2 regions of the Peribacillus sp. NPDC096448 genome follow, and region 1 is predicted to be linked to the other one. Evidence: riboswitches for the same ligand, from Rfam matches in the RefSeq annotation. Region 1 holds a riboswitch; the other holds the start of a gene.

What was found. Region 1 has a riboswitch for thiamine pyrophosphate ahead of thiC (phosphomethylpyrimidine synthase ThiC). Riboswitches for the same ligand answer to the same signal wherever they lie in the genome.
Region 2: linked by a shared signal. The riboswitch ahead of ACIQ0C_RS00130 (ABC transporter substrate-binding protein) and the one ahead of thiC (phosphomethylpyrimidine synthase ThiC) in region 1 are both predicted to bind thiamine pyrophosphate.

What each region holds. Positions count from the first base shown of each region.
Region 1 is NZ_JBIWEU010000030.1:13,350-19,602, reverse strand. It holds gene thiC (phosphomethylpyrimidine synthase ThiC) at 1-1,301, opposite strand, end outside; TPP riboswitch at 1,438-1,552, opposite strand; gene ACIQ0C_RS25770 (HAD family hydrolase) at 1,668-2,456, opposite strand; gene ACIQ0C_RS25765 (histidine phosphatase family protein) at 2,614-3,159, opposite strand; gene ACIQ0C_RS25760 (hypothetical protein) at 3,429-3,881, opposite strand; gene ACIQ0C_RS25755 (zinc-dependent alcohol dehydrogenase) at 4,204-5,343, opposite strand; gene ACIQ0C_RS25750 (glycerophosphodiester phosphodiesterase) at 5,499-6,253, opposite strand, start outside.
Region 2 is NZ_JBIWEU010000001.1:29,307-35,559, forward strand. It holds gene ACIQ0C_RS00125 (protein-glutamine gamma-glutamyltransferase) at 1-497, opposite strand, end outside; TPP riboswitch at 812-921, shown strand; gene ACIQ0C_RS00130 (ABC transporter substrate-binding protein) at 1,055-2,050, shown strand; gene ACIQ0C_RS00135 (thiamine-binding protein) at 2,062-2,346, shown strand; gene ACIQ0C_RS00140 (ABC transporter permease) at 2,343-3,125, shown strand; gene ACIQ0C_RS00145 (ABC transporter ATP-binding protein) at 3,109-3,852, shown strand; gene ACIQ0C_RS00150 (TatD family hydrolase) at 3,870-4,640, shown strand; gene ACIQ0C_RS00155 (NAD kinase) at 4,677-5,477, opposite strand; gene sppA (signal peptide peptidase SppA) at 5,684-6,253, shown strand, end outside.

The DNA.
Region 1 (6,253 bases):
TATCCAGGAGCTATATCCGTCGTCAATGGTCCCAGGGTATAGAATGGTGCTTCTTGACAGACTTCCAGCTGCTTATCCATATTTTCTTTAATCAAATGCATCGGTACGTGACCGGGTCCCTCCACCATTACTTGAACGTCGTGCTTCCAAGCAATCTTCGTCAACTCCCCAAGTGTTTCCAATTCGGCAAATTGTGCCTCATCGTTTGCATCTGCAATGGACCCAGGACGGAGACCGTCACCTAATGAGAATGCGACATCATACGTCTTCATGATTTCACAAATCTCTTCAAAGTGAGTATAGAGAAAACTTTCTTGGTGGTGGGCCAAGCACCATTGTGCCATTATGGAGCCTCCCCTGGAAACAATGCCCGTAACTCGCTTTGCTGTCATTGGGATGTATCGCAAAAGCACACCAGCGTGTATGGTGAAGTAATCGACACCTTGCTCAGCCTGCTCGATTAATGTATCCCGGAAAACTTCCCAATTTAAATCTTCCGCGACTCCATTCACTTTTTCCAATGCTTGATATATCGGAACCGTTCCAACCGGCACAGGTGAATTCCTAATAATCCATTCCCGCGTCGTGTGAATATTCTTTCCTGTGGAAAGATCCATTATGTTGTCTGCACCCCATCGTGTTGCCCAAGTCATTTTCTCCACTTCAGCTTCGATCGATGAACTAACAGCTGAGTTTCCAATATTCGCATTTATTTTCACGTGAAAATTACGTCCGATGATCATGGGCTCACTTTCCGGATGGTTAATATTTGCCGGAATGATCGCCCGCCCGCTAGCTACCTCTTCTCTTACAAACTCAGGGGCTACATTTTCCCTGATCGAAATGAACTCCATTTCTGGAGTAATGATACCTTTGCGGGCATAATGGAGCTGGGTTACGTTTTTCCCTTTCACTGCACGCAATGGTTTTCTTTTCAATCCCGGAAAAACTTCGGCATTGGATTGTGATTCCACTTTTCTATATCCGTTATCTTCGGGCTTTATTTCACGCCCTTCATACTCTTCAACATCTTCCCGTTCCAGAACCCAGCTGCGTCTAATCGGGGAAAGGCCTTTATGAATATCAATGGGATATTCTGAATCCGTATAGAAGCCGCTTGTGTCATATACACGTAAAGGCGGATTCTCCTCTTCGCCGAATGCCCCTGTTGTCGGACTTAGCTTAATTTCACGCATAGGTACTTTAATATCGGGTCTAGATCCCTCAACATACACTTTTTTACTCCCGGCAAAACTGGACATAATTGAAACGTTCATGTCATTTACTGAATTACTCTTCATGATTTCATTTCTCCTTTTTAAGTTCATTTAAAAAGGACAAAATCCAATCCATTTCGCACGAAAAAGCCAGGTCTCAAATTTAAAGACCCGGCTAACGTTAGTATGACTACAGAAATGACCAATTGAAATGTCATCGTTCAGTAGATTCTAACTTCCCCACGCTGGTATGAACCAGATCAGGTCCTGAGGGTTAAGAAGCTTAAGCGCTTCCCTCTCAGCCCAACTTTTATTGGACACCCCTAGTCTGAATAATTTAATTGATTACAGGGTAACTATAGCTCACCCTTTTCATTCTGTAAATAATTTGAAAGACCTAATATTTTCTCTACAATTATCTAAAATTGTTATTTGGAGGAGGACCGCCAATTAATCCCTCAGGCTCTCAAGGATAGGGAAAAGCTCCTCTAAATGCGTGATTTCATAGGTTGGAATCACTTCATTCCGTTCCTTATCATGGCGATTTATCCAAACCGACTTTATACCTACCCGTGATGCTCCAAGGATATCGGTCATTAAATTATCGCCGACCATCAATACTTCATCCTTATCAAGCTCCATGATTTCCAAAGCATGCTCAAAAATGGAGGCATCCGGTTTACCTCGTCCAAATGCGCCTGAAATCACGATTTGGTCGAAATAAGGAACCAGTTCAGGCGTAATTTCAAGTTTGGTATTTTGCAATTCAGGAGATCCGTTCGTAAGCAATAGCAATTTGTACTTCCCTTTTAATTCATCCAGAACACGGAATGTTTCTTCATAGATAAATGGCTTTTTGCGTCTTTCGGCCGGGAAACGTTCTGCCAGTTCAAGCCCAAATTCCGGGTCATCGATCCCTAAAGCCTTCAAGCCCCTCGTCCACGCTTCTTTCCGATAAGCCGGTACAATCCCGGCCATCTTCCGGAATTCATCATGGTCATCTTGAAAATTCCCCCATAGTCCCTCAAATGGGTTGATTCCAATCATTTGAGTGAATGCATATGTATCGTAAGAAGAATAAAGGTCACGCGCTTCCTTCCGCACCGCTTCTTCAAACTCGTCGACATTCAGACCATATTTCTCCTTGGCAACTTGACATGTAGCCACAAAAGCCTCTTTTACACTTTTCTGATCCCAAAGTAATGTATCATCTAAATCAAAAAAAACTGCCTTCAGCAAAATGTCCACCCCTCTTTCCCCAATATTGAATTCGTAAAAATTACACTATTACAATAATAAACCACAACCAATAAAAAAAGAATAACTATTCGGAAAATGCCTGCCTCTTTCTTAAAATCAGCAAAATGGCTTACCTTTTCCTGGTGGAAACCATATATTATTTCCCTTCTCTTCTTTCAAATACATAGAGTTTTCCATTACTGGCAATCTTGAATTTTGGACCGATGAACCCTCGCCGGATCAGCTCTTTCCTCAGATATACCATGAGGGCGGCATGACTCACGATCAGAACATTCCTTTCCCCCTTTGCAAAAACTTCATCCAATACTTTATTGATCCTTTGCTCTGCAATCTTAATTTCCGCCCTTGTCTGCTTGTTGATCACCGAGCAGCAGCGAATCCAGATGGCCCAAAGGATGAACGGCAGCTTGATCCTTCCTCTCAGAGGTGGTGATGGTATTTCCCGCAGCTCCTCCATCCTATGAACCGTACCTGGATAGATGTGTTCCGCTGTCTTGACAGCTCTCGACATATCACTGCAATAACATTCTTGCCATTCCTCAACACCAAATAAAGTCGTTCCATAAATAATATCCGCAGCATCATAGTCCTCAAACCATTGCTTCATATCATCCGCCGTCACAGATCTCCCAGTAGGAAATTCATGTGCCACCTTAAAATGCCGTACCAAACCAATTTTCATATATTCTCCTTTTTATCTTTTAAAATATTCATTTCTTTTTCCTGTAAAAGCCCTTAACAATATATTAACCTATGTAAAGCTATATAATAAATGCAAGTTGAAACCATTAAAAACCTTACTGAGCTCTCCTTGACATTGTGTATGGTTAAAGGTTCTCACAGATTGAGTCACTGCAAGCATTTGATTATGATAGGGAAAGATATCATAGGCAAGACCATATGTAAAATGATCGAAAAAAGAGAAAGCATATCGCCTTCTCCTTTTATCGTTTAATCTATGAATTGAAGTTCTGTTATCGTACATCTTTTCCTGAATTTATATTTCCCGCTCAAATCACTGAATTGATAATCATTTAGGGATTTCCCCAGTTGTTCCTTTAGTTTATCCACCGTGATGGTTTCCTCAACTGTCTCTTTCCAATTTTCATTTCCCATTATCTCTTCGAACGGAATGACAGTCAGGACTTCATCATATATCTGGATGCTTTGATCGATGCCGAAGCTGCCATAGATACTGCCATTTTCATCAGCAAAGATATGCTCCGATTCCAATTCTTCCACCAACACTTCCAGATATCCCTTTGACTTAACAGGCTTGATGGCAATCTCCGCTTCTGCCTTTACAGGTCCCAATCTCTTATCGATGATCTCTATCGTCAATTTAACGTGAACGGGCGGATAACCAAACCCTTCACAAAGTTCTGCTGCCGAGTTATATACCATCTGAACATCCTCCTTTTGTCACTATCATTATATAATATAAATCCTCCATTTCCTTACCAAAAACCCTTTTTCAAGATCACCCGGTACTGCATCTCTCCTTCATCATCTGAAGGGTCAATCGTCACATTCCCGGATTCCCCTTTAAACGAATGCCAGCCATCATAGTAAAAAAGCCAGTAATCCTGATTTCCTCAGATCACGGGCAAGATGATCATTTATATTTCACATAAATTGATCGAAGTTTATGGTGTATTATCGGTAAACGTATAAATGTAAAAAATCCAATGCAGCTCATGGGCATTGGATTTTTTATAGCTTCACATTATGGCTTTAGCACCACTTTAATACATTCATCTTCGTGATCGTTAAAGATTTGATAAGCCTCACTCGCTTTTTCGAGGGGGACTTTATGGGATATGATTTCCGTAGGGTCGAACTCTCCAGCCGTGATTTTATCAAAAAGCTTGGGCATGTAGTGAATGACCGGTGCTTGTCCCATTTTCAGGTTAATGTTCCGCTCGAATATATTGCCTAATGGGAACATATTATATTTCGATCCGTACACGCCAGTCAGTTGGATCGTGCCGAATTTACGTACGGCGTTAAGTGCAATCTCGATCGCACTTAACGTTCCACCCTGAAGTTTCAGCTTTTGCTCAATCGCCTCTATCGTTGATTTCTTTCCATCCATTCCCACACAGTCTATGACCACATCGGCCCCGCCTGAAGTGATTTCCTTAATGTATCTGCCCATATCGTTATACTCATCGAAGTTATACGCCTCCACCTTATTCATCTGTTTAGCCTTATTGAGTCTATAAGGAAGATTGTCGATGGCAATGACCCTTTTTGCTCCTTTCATCCAAGCGAACTTCTGAACCATCAAGCCAATCGGCCCACAGCCCAATACCGCTACCGTATCACCTTTCTTGACGCCAGCGTTCTCTACACTCCAATATGCGGTTGGCAGCACATCGGACAGGAACAAAAGCGCTTCATCCTCAAGTTCACATGACTCTGGGATGACAAATGGCATGAAGTTTCCATATGGTACCCTAAAATATTCTGCCTGCCCGCCTGGATAGTTCCCATATCGTTCCGTAAAACCAAAGTACCCGCCTGTATCCACCGCTTCATTGGGGTTGGAATTATCACATTGACTCTCCATATCATGTTCACAATAATAACAGTGCCCGCAAGAAATGTTGAAAGGCAAGACAACCCTGTCTCCTTTTTTCACCTTTGTCACTTCCGGACCCACCTCTTCGACGATCCCCATCGGTTCATGGCCAATGATATAATCTTTATGCGTCGGCAAAGCACCCTGATATATATGGAGGTCGGACCCGCATATAGCTGTTGAAGTCACTCGTACGATGATATCATCCTTTTGCTGAAGTTTCGGATCTTCAACTTGTTTTACCTGAATATCTTTTGCTCCTTGAAACGTTACAGCCTTCATAATCAACCTCCCAAAATTTTCTTATTACCTTTAATATACCCATCCACAAGACTGCTAAGCCTATGAACACCTGATTTTCCCAGGAATTAGAAGTCCTTCATTGCAAAAAAGCCCCGGAAAACCGGGACTCACCTATGAAACCTTTATTTAGTACTTTATTTATTGCCATTATTATTGTGCTTGTACTCTCTTAGTACCTCATTGAAAACATCGGGATAATTCGTAAACAGCCCCGTTGCACCCCATTCAAGAGCCTTTTTCATATCGGCTCTTTCATTTACTGTATATGGATGGAATTGAAGGTCATGGTTGCGAACCATCTTCACATATTGTCCGTCTACCTTACTGAAGTTCGGGCCAACGCCAACTGCATATTCCTTTATCGATTCCAATTCTTGATCGGAAATGGTTGCTTGGTTCTTGTAAGAAAAAAGTTGCACAAGCGGTAACTTTGGATTCAAGTCGTGAACCTTCATAAGGCTTTCTTTACTGAACGATTGTATTAATACATTCTTGGTACGGCCTTTTGAATCCACCATTTTATATTCTTCCAGAACCTGCAGAAGTTCTTCTTCCATTCCTGGATACACATCAGGGGACTTTGTTTCGATATAGTAATTGGCCTGCTTGCCGAACTTCTTAAAGACTTCTTCAAGAGTGGGAACCGTTAACCCTTCATATACCTCTTTTGCCAATTGCGGATATTTTTCATTGAACCATGTACCAGCATCCAGTTTCTTGATTTCTGCCAGCGTTAAATCCTTCACAAGACCAGTACCATTCGTTGTACGATCCACCTTTTCATCATGCATTGCTATCAATCTTCCATCCTTGGTCATTTGCAGATCGATTTCTATGTAGTCGCCCTTCATTTGTTCTCCCAATTGATAAGCTGGAATGGTATGTTCAG
Region 2 (6,253 bases), on a different contig from region 1:
AAATAATCCCGTCCTTGGTGAACGATAAGAGCCATATTCCTTGGAGGGCGCCAATCATATAAAAATAGATCTGAAAAAAGATAGTCGAAATTCCTAGGGCCGATTAAATCCAAAATCGCCTTTAAAAAAGTGACGACTATCGCTGTCCCGCATTCGAAGGCATAAAGCCTTCCATTCATGAAAATGTCAACGAGTGCAGCATGGGGGAGAATCCCTGGCTGAAGGGTAAAGGTGCCATCCTTTGAAAGGTGCCAATATTGTTGATTGGATTGAGATTCCTCAAGTGTGGAAAATTCCGGACCGCTTTTATCCAACGCAATAGCTGCCTGTATGACTCGGTTCCTCAGCTGTATCTCGAAATTGAAATCCCCAAAGTTCCGGTATTCAAAAACGTTAGAATCTTCCGCCAAGCATTGAAGAGTTTCAAGCGATTTAGCAGATGCTGTACCTGGTTGGATTTGACTGACATCTAACCATTTTTGATTAATCTTTATCATGATCATATCCACCTTTTGCTTATGAAATTAAGGGTTTAATAAAACCAGTAAACAAAAATGTCTACAGGTAATGCACATTATATGAATGCTTGCAAAGAAATGACTATTTGGAACGTGTCCGCCACCGTTGCAGCCAAGAATGATTGGAATGAAAAGAGGCAGACTTAGTTTGCTTCCAATGATTTTCGTTCGAAAAGCTGTTTTGCTAGATATCCTAAAGTGCCAGGAATACCTTTCCAATTAGTGATAAGAAGCAAATTAGTATTCCTTTTTCCCTATGAATTGATATAATGAGAGAGAAAAGTTCATATGTGCGAGAAATGTAGGGGGGCCAGTACTGCTGGCTGAGATTGCATCCTTTAGATGCTGACTCTTTGAACCTGATCTGGATGATGCCAGCGGAGGGAACATATTATTACTGATTTTCTGTTTTGTATGTTAACGTCCGAATTCATCTTCGGGCGTTTTTTGCTTTTTTATCCAGTATTTGAATAGACCCTGGAGCCCCATTATGTTCCGGCATATGGAACTTATAAGATGTGTAGGAGGATAATGACTTGAATAAATTCTTACCACTGTTAACTTCGTTGTTCCTTTTGGCTGGATGCGGAGCAGGCGGAACTAATGAAAAAGAAGAAGCATCTAAAAATGAAGAATTAAAAAAGGTATCGGTCGTGCTCGATTGGACACCGAATACAAACCATACTGGATTGTATGTAGCCAAGGAAAAAGGTTATTTTAAAGATCAAGGTCTTGATGTGGAAATTATCATGCCAGGTGAAGCTGGAGCCGATAAGCTTGTCGCTTCAGGGAAATCTGAATTTGGCGTGAGCTACCAGGAGGGCATAACGCAGGCCCGCGTGCAGGGCGTGCCGATTGTTTCGGTAGCTGCTGTCATCCAGCATAATACCTCGGGATTCGCTTCCCCTGAGGCAAAGGACATTAAAACTCCCAAGGATTTTGAAGGGAAAACGTATGGTGGCTGGGGATCTCCGGTTGAAAAGGCCATAATTGATTCACTCATGAAAAAAGAAAATGCGGATGTAAATGAAGTGGACATAGTCAATACAGGAGACATGGATTTTTTCACTTCGGTTAAAAGGGATATAGATTTTGCCTGGATTTATTATGGTTGGACAGGCATTGAGGCTGAGTTGCGAAATGAAAAGCTTAATATGGTTTACTTAACCGAATACTCTGATAAGCTTGATTACTATACGCCTGTTTTGACTACAAATGAAAAGATGATAAAAGAAGATCCCGAGACTGTTAAAGCATTCGTTCATGCAGCTTCGAAAGGGTACCAGTATGCGATTAAGAATCCTGATGATGCAGCAGGCATGTTAATTAAGTCTGCACCGGATCTTGATGCAAAACTAGTAAAGAAAAGCCAGGAGTGGCTTGCAGACAAGTATCAGGATGATGCTCCGCGATGGGGTGAACAAAAGCTTGAAATTTGGAAGAATTACAGTGATTGGATGACTGAAAATAAGCTTCTTGAAGGTGATTTCGATCCTGAAAAGGCATTTACCAATGAATTTTTACCAAAATAGGAGGAAATGCAATGGCCAACTCATTAATTAGCATACAAATTATTCCTAAAGGGGAAAATGTCATCCCTATGGTCGATGAAGCAATCAAGATCATTGAAGAATCAGGTGTCAAGTATGAGGTTCACCCGCTTGAAACGACAATGGAGGGTGAGCTTTCCGAACTTTTTGCCGTGATAGAAAAAATGAATGTAAGAATGATTGAAATAGGATCGCCGAATGTCATTTCCCAAGTGAAAATATTATATCAGCCAAGCGGGATTACGATGGATACGTTAACGGAGAAATATCGGGCATGATCGGAAGGGGAATTTGGAAGAAGGGGGCTCCCTTCTTTCTTTTATTATTGTTGCTGATAGTATGGGAGTCAGTGACAGTCTTATTGAAAGTCGAAGAATGGCTGCTTCCCGCTCCATCGGCCATTTTTATTGAAGGAATTGAGTCGTCCCGCAATCTTTACGGACACCTTATATCCACAACGGAGCTTGCGTTGTCGGGTTTTTTTATTGGAAGCTGCATCGGCTTATTGATCGCGGCAATTCTGCACCTTTTTCCAGGTGTGAAGGACGCGGTTTATCCTCTGCTCATACTATCACAAAATATACCTATCATTGTTTTGGCGCCGCTATTGGTGATCTGGTTTGGCTTTGGCATGCTGCCTAAGTTAATCGTGATTTCGCTGGTATGTTTTTTTCCGGTTGCGGTTGCATCATTGGACGGTTTTCGCCAGACACCATACGAGCTTAAGCATTATTTCAAGATGATGGGAGCGGGAAAAAGCCAGTTATTTTGGAAGCTGGAACTTCCTCACTCGATCCCGTTCATTTTCTCCGGCCTGAAAATTTCGGCCACTTATAGTGTAATGGGTGCTGTTATTTCGGAATGGCTTGGGGCAAAATCGGGGATTGGTGTTTATATGACTCTCGCTTCTTCAGCGTTCAGGACAGATCGGGTGTTTGTAGCCATTTTCATCATTATGGGAATGAGCCTGATCTTTTTTGGAATCATCACCTTCCTGGAGAAATACTTAGTTTCTTGGAAGAGAAAGGAGGGCGAAAAGGATGAAGCTCGAAATTAAAGACGTCTCCTATTCTTTCGATGGTAAACAGAATATATTAGAGAATATGAATTTCCATGTGAATGATGGGGAATTTGTTACGATCCTCGGGCCATCGGGCAGCGGTAAAAGTACATTGTTCCACTTGATCGGCGGCATTTTGAAGCCTGATCATGGCATCATTTCACTGGATGGTAAAAAGATAAATGGCTTAAAGGGCCATATCAGCTATATGCCTCAGCAGCCTTCCCTTTTACCTTGGAGAACGGTATTGGAAAATGTTTTGCTTGGAAGTGAAATTGCTGGGATCAGAGATAAAGAAAAGGCAAAATCCCTTTTGATGAAAGCTGGTTTAGAAGAGTACGAGAAAGCATATCCGCATGAATTATCTGGAGGCATGAAGCAAAGGGCCGCATTCATTCGGAGTATCTTAAGTCCACAGGACTTGATGTGCCTGGACGAACCCTTTTCTGCCTTGGATGAACTGACAAGATTGCAAATGCAAAAATGGCTGTTGTCGGTTTGGGAAGAAAATCGGAGGTCGGTGCTTTTTGTTACTCACAGCATAGATGAAGCGGTTTTCCTATCAGATAGAATTTATGTGTTATCAGCAAAACCGGCTGCTGTCATCAAAGAAGTGAAAGTTCCATTTTCAAGGCCAAGAAGAGAAGAACAGCTTCTTAGTGATGAGTTTTTTCATTTGAAGAGAGAATTATATGCAGCACTCAAGCCAACTTTCACTACTTAAGTAGGAGGCGATTACATTTGAGAATCATCGACAGCCATATCCATTTGGATAAGTATGATGTTGTTAAGCGGAAGCAGATCCTGAATGACATGGAAAAGGTTCAGTTGGAATCCTTGCTGACTGTTTCCATGAATTTGGCTTCTTCGATTAACAATTATCAGCTTTCACTCAAAGATTCACGAATTAAGCCTGCCTTTGGTTTTCATCCAGAGCAGCCCCTCCCGAGTGATGAAGAAGTGTACGAATTATTGAGCTGGATGCGGGAACATAGTCAAGCTATGGTTGCCATAGGTGAGGTTGGGCTGCCCTATTACTTAAGGCAGGAAAATCCCGATATTGATAACTTAGCATATATAGTGATACTGGAGAGGTTCCTGGCCTTAGCTAAAGAGGTTGAAAAGCCGGTTATCCTTCATGCCGTCCATGACGATGCACCCATCGTTTGCGACCTTTTGGATAAGCATCAAATCACGAAGGCACACTTTCATTGGTTTAAAGGCGATATCCGGACAGTTGAAAGAATGGCCGAAAAGGGCTACCGCATTTCGATTACACCAGATGTTTGTTATGAGAGGGAAATACAGGAATTAGTTTCGGCATACCCACTTAAGCTGATGATGATAGAAACGGATGGACCATGGCCGTTTGAAGGGGTTTTCAATGGGAAATGGACCCATCCCGGCATGATGCATGACAGTGTACGTCAAATTGCTTCAATTAAAGGATTGCCGATTGGGGATGTCTATGAAATCCTTTATCAAAATACGAAAGATTTTTATCATATATAAAGGTACCGGTTATCATATCCGGTACCTTTATTTCGTTTAGAGAAAGGTCCTTTTAACCTTTTCCCAAAAGGAATTGTCTTTTAGCTTAACGGTCTTGATGACTTTACCGCTTAACCGGACCTTTACCTTTTCGACATGATTGATGCTTAACGCTTCATTGTCCATTCCGATGATCGGATAGCTTGGTCCGTTTTGTTCAAGGTGGACGGTCAACGTCTTGGCGCCGCTAAGGATGAATGAGGAACCTAGGGTCCGATAGGTATTGTTATTGATGGAAGCAAGCTCGCTCACTTGGAAGCAAGGGAGGAGGGGATCGACAACGGCCCCATTGACCGATTTATTATAGGCGGTGCTTCCGGTCGGAGTCGCAATGATGATCCCGTCCCCGCGAAAAGTTTCAAAATGGAGTTGATCAATGAAGATATCCATGATGAACGTTTTGGTGATCGAAGACCGGATACTGAGCTCATTAAGGGCATAAAAGGAGGGCTGATCGTCCAATTGGATAGCGATGGTTGGATATTTACGCACCTCGATTTGCTCCCTTGTCATGGCATCAATCATTTTATCCGTATCTTCCAAGTGGAAATCGCAATACATATTCAAGTTACCTGTGGTGGAAATGCCCGCATATAAACAATCATCCCTGAACCCGGTTTTACGGGCTGCCTGCAGGAATGTGCCGTCATCACCGATGCTTACGATGATGTTTGCTTTTGTGAAATCCTGGATGACTTCATACGAATGTTGCTTCGCCAAGTCTGACAAGTATTCAACCTTGCTTAGCATCTCTGCATTAGGAGCATGGAAAAAATAAATATTCCTTCGAGTGTTCATCATGTTCCCCCCTAGTATGTATGGTGATGAAAGGGCTTTCTTTATCCTGTTTACGATACATGCAAATTGTGCAAAATGGACCAATGCATTTCCAATTAGAGGATTCTTTGCTACAATTTTATATATCTTAGTTTATCATGGAATGAAACATTTTTGTTATTAGTTCGTATGGTAAGAAGGATACATATATTTAAGGGGGAAAACAGATGAATGGAAAGCGTTGGGCGGCACTTGGAATCGCAGCCGTTTTATTTTTTGTTTCTATTGCTGTAGGGGCGGCCACTACTCTATTTACAGCGGATACGGAAAATATCATTGATGAATTATTTGCTTCCGAAAGTGCATTTTACGAGGAAGTCATAGAAGGCGATGATTTCACTAATGTTATTGCCGTACTTGATGTAGAGGGCACGATTCAAGATACAGGGGAAGCCTCATTACTTAGTTCAACAACATACAATCACCGTGCCTTCATGGATAAGCTGAAGATGGCAGAGGAAAATGATGATATCAAAGGAATCATCCTTCGGGTGAATTCTCCAGGCGGCGGTGTCGTCGAAAGTGCAGAGATTCATGAAAAGATCCTTGATATCAAGAAAGTGAAAAAACCTGTCTATGTTTCAATGGGGTCTATGGCGGCTTCAGGCGGATATTATATTTCTGCACCAGCCGATAAGATTTATGCAAGCCCAGAGACGATGACGGGTTCACTTGGAGTCATCATGCAGGGTTATAATTACGAGAAATTGGCCAAGAAGTATGGTGTTGAGTTCCAA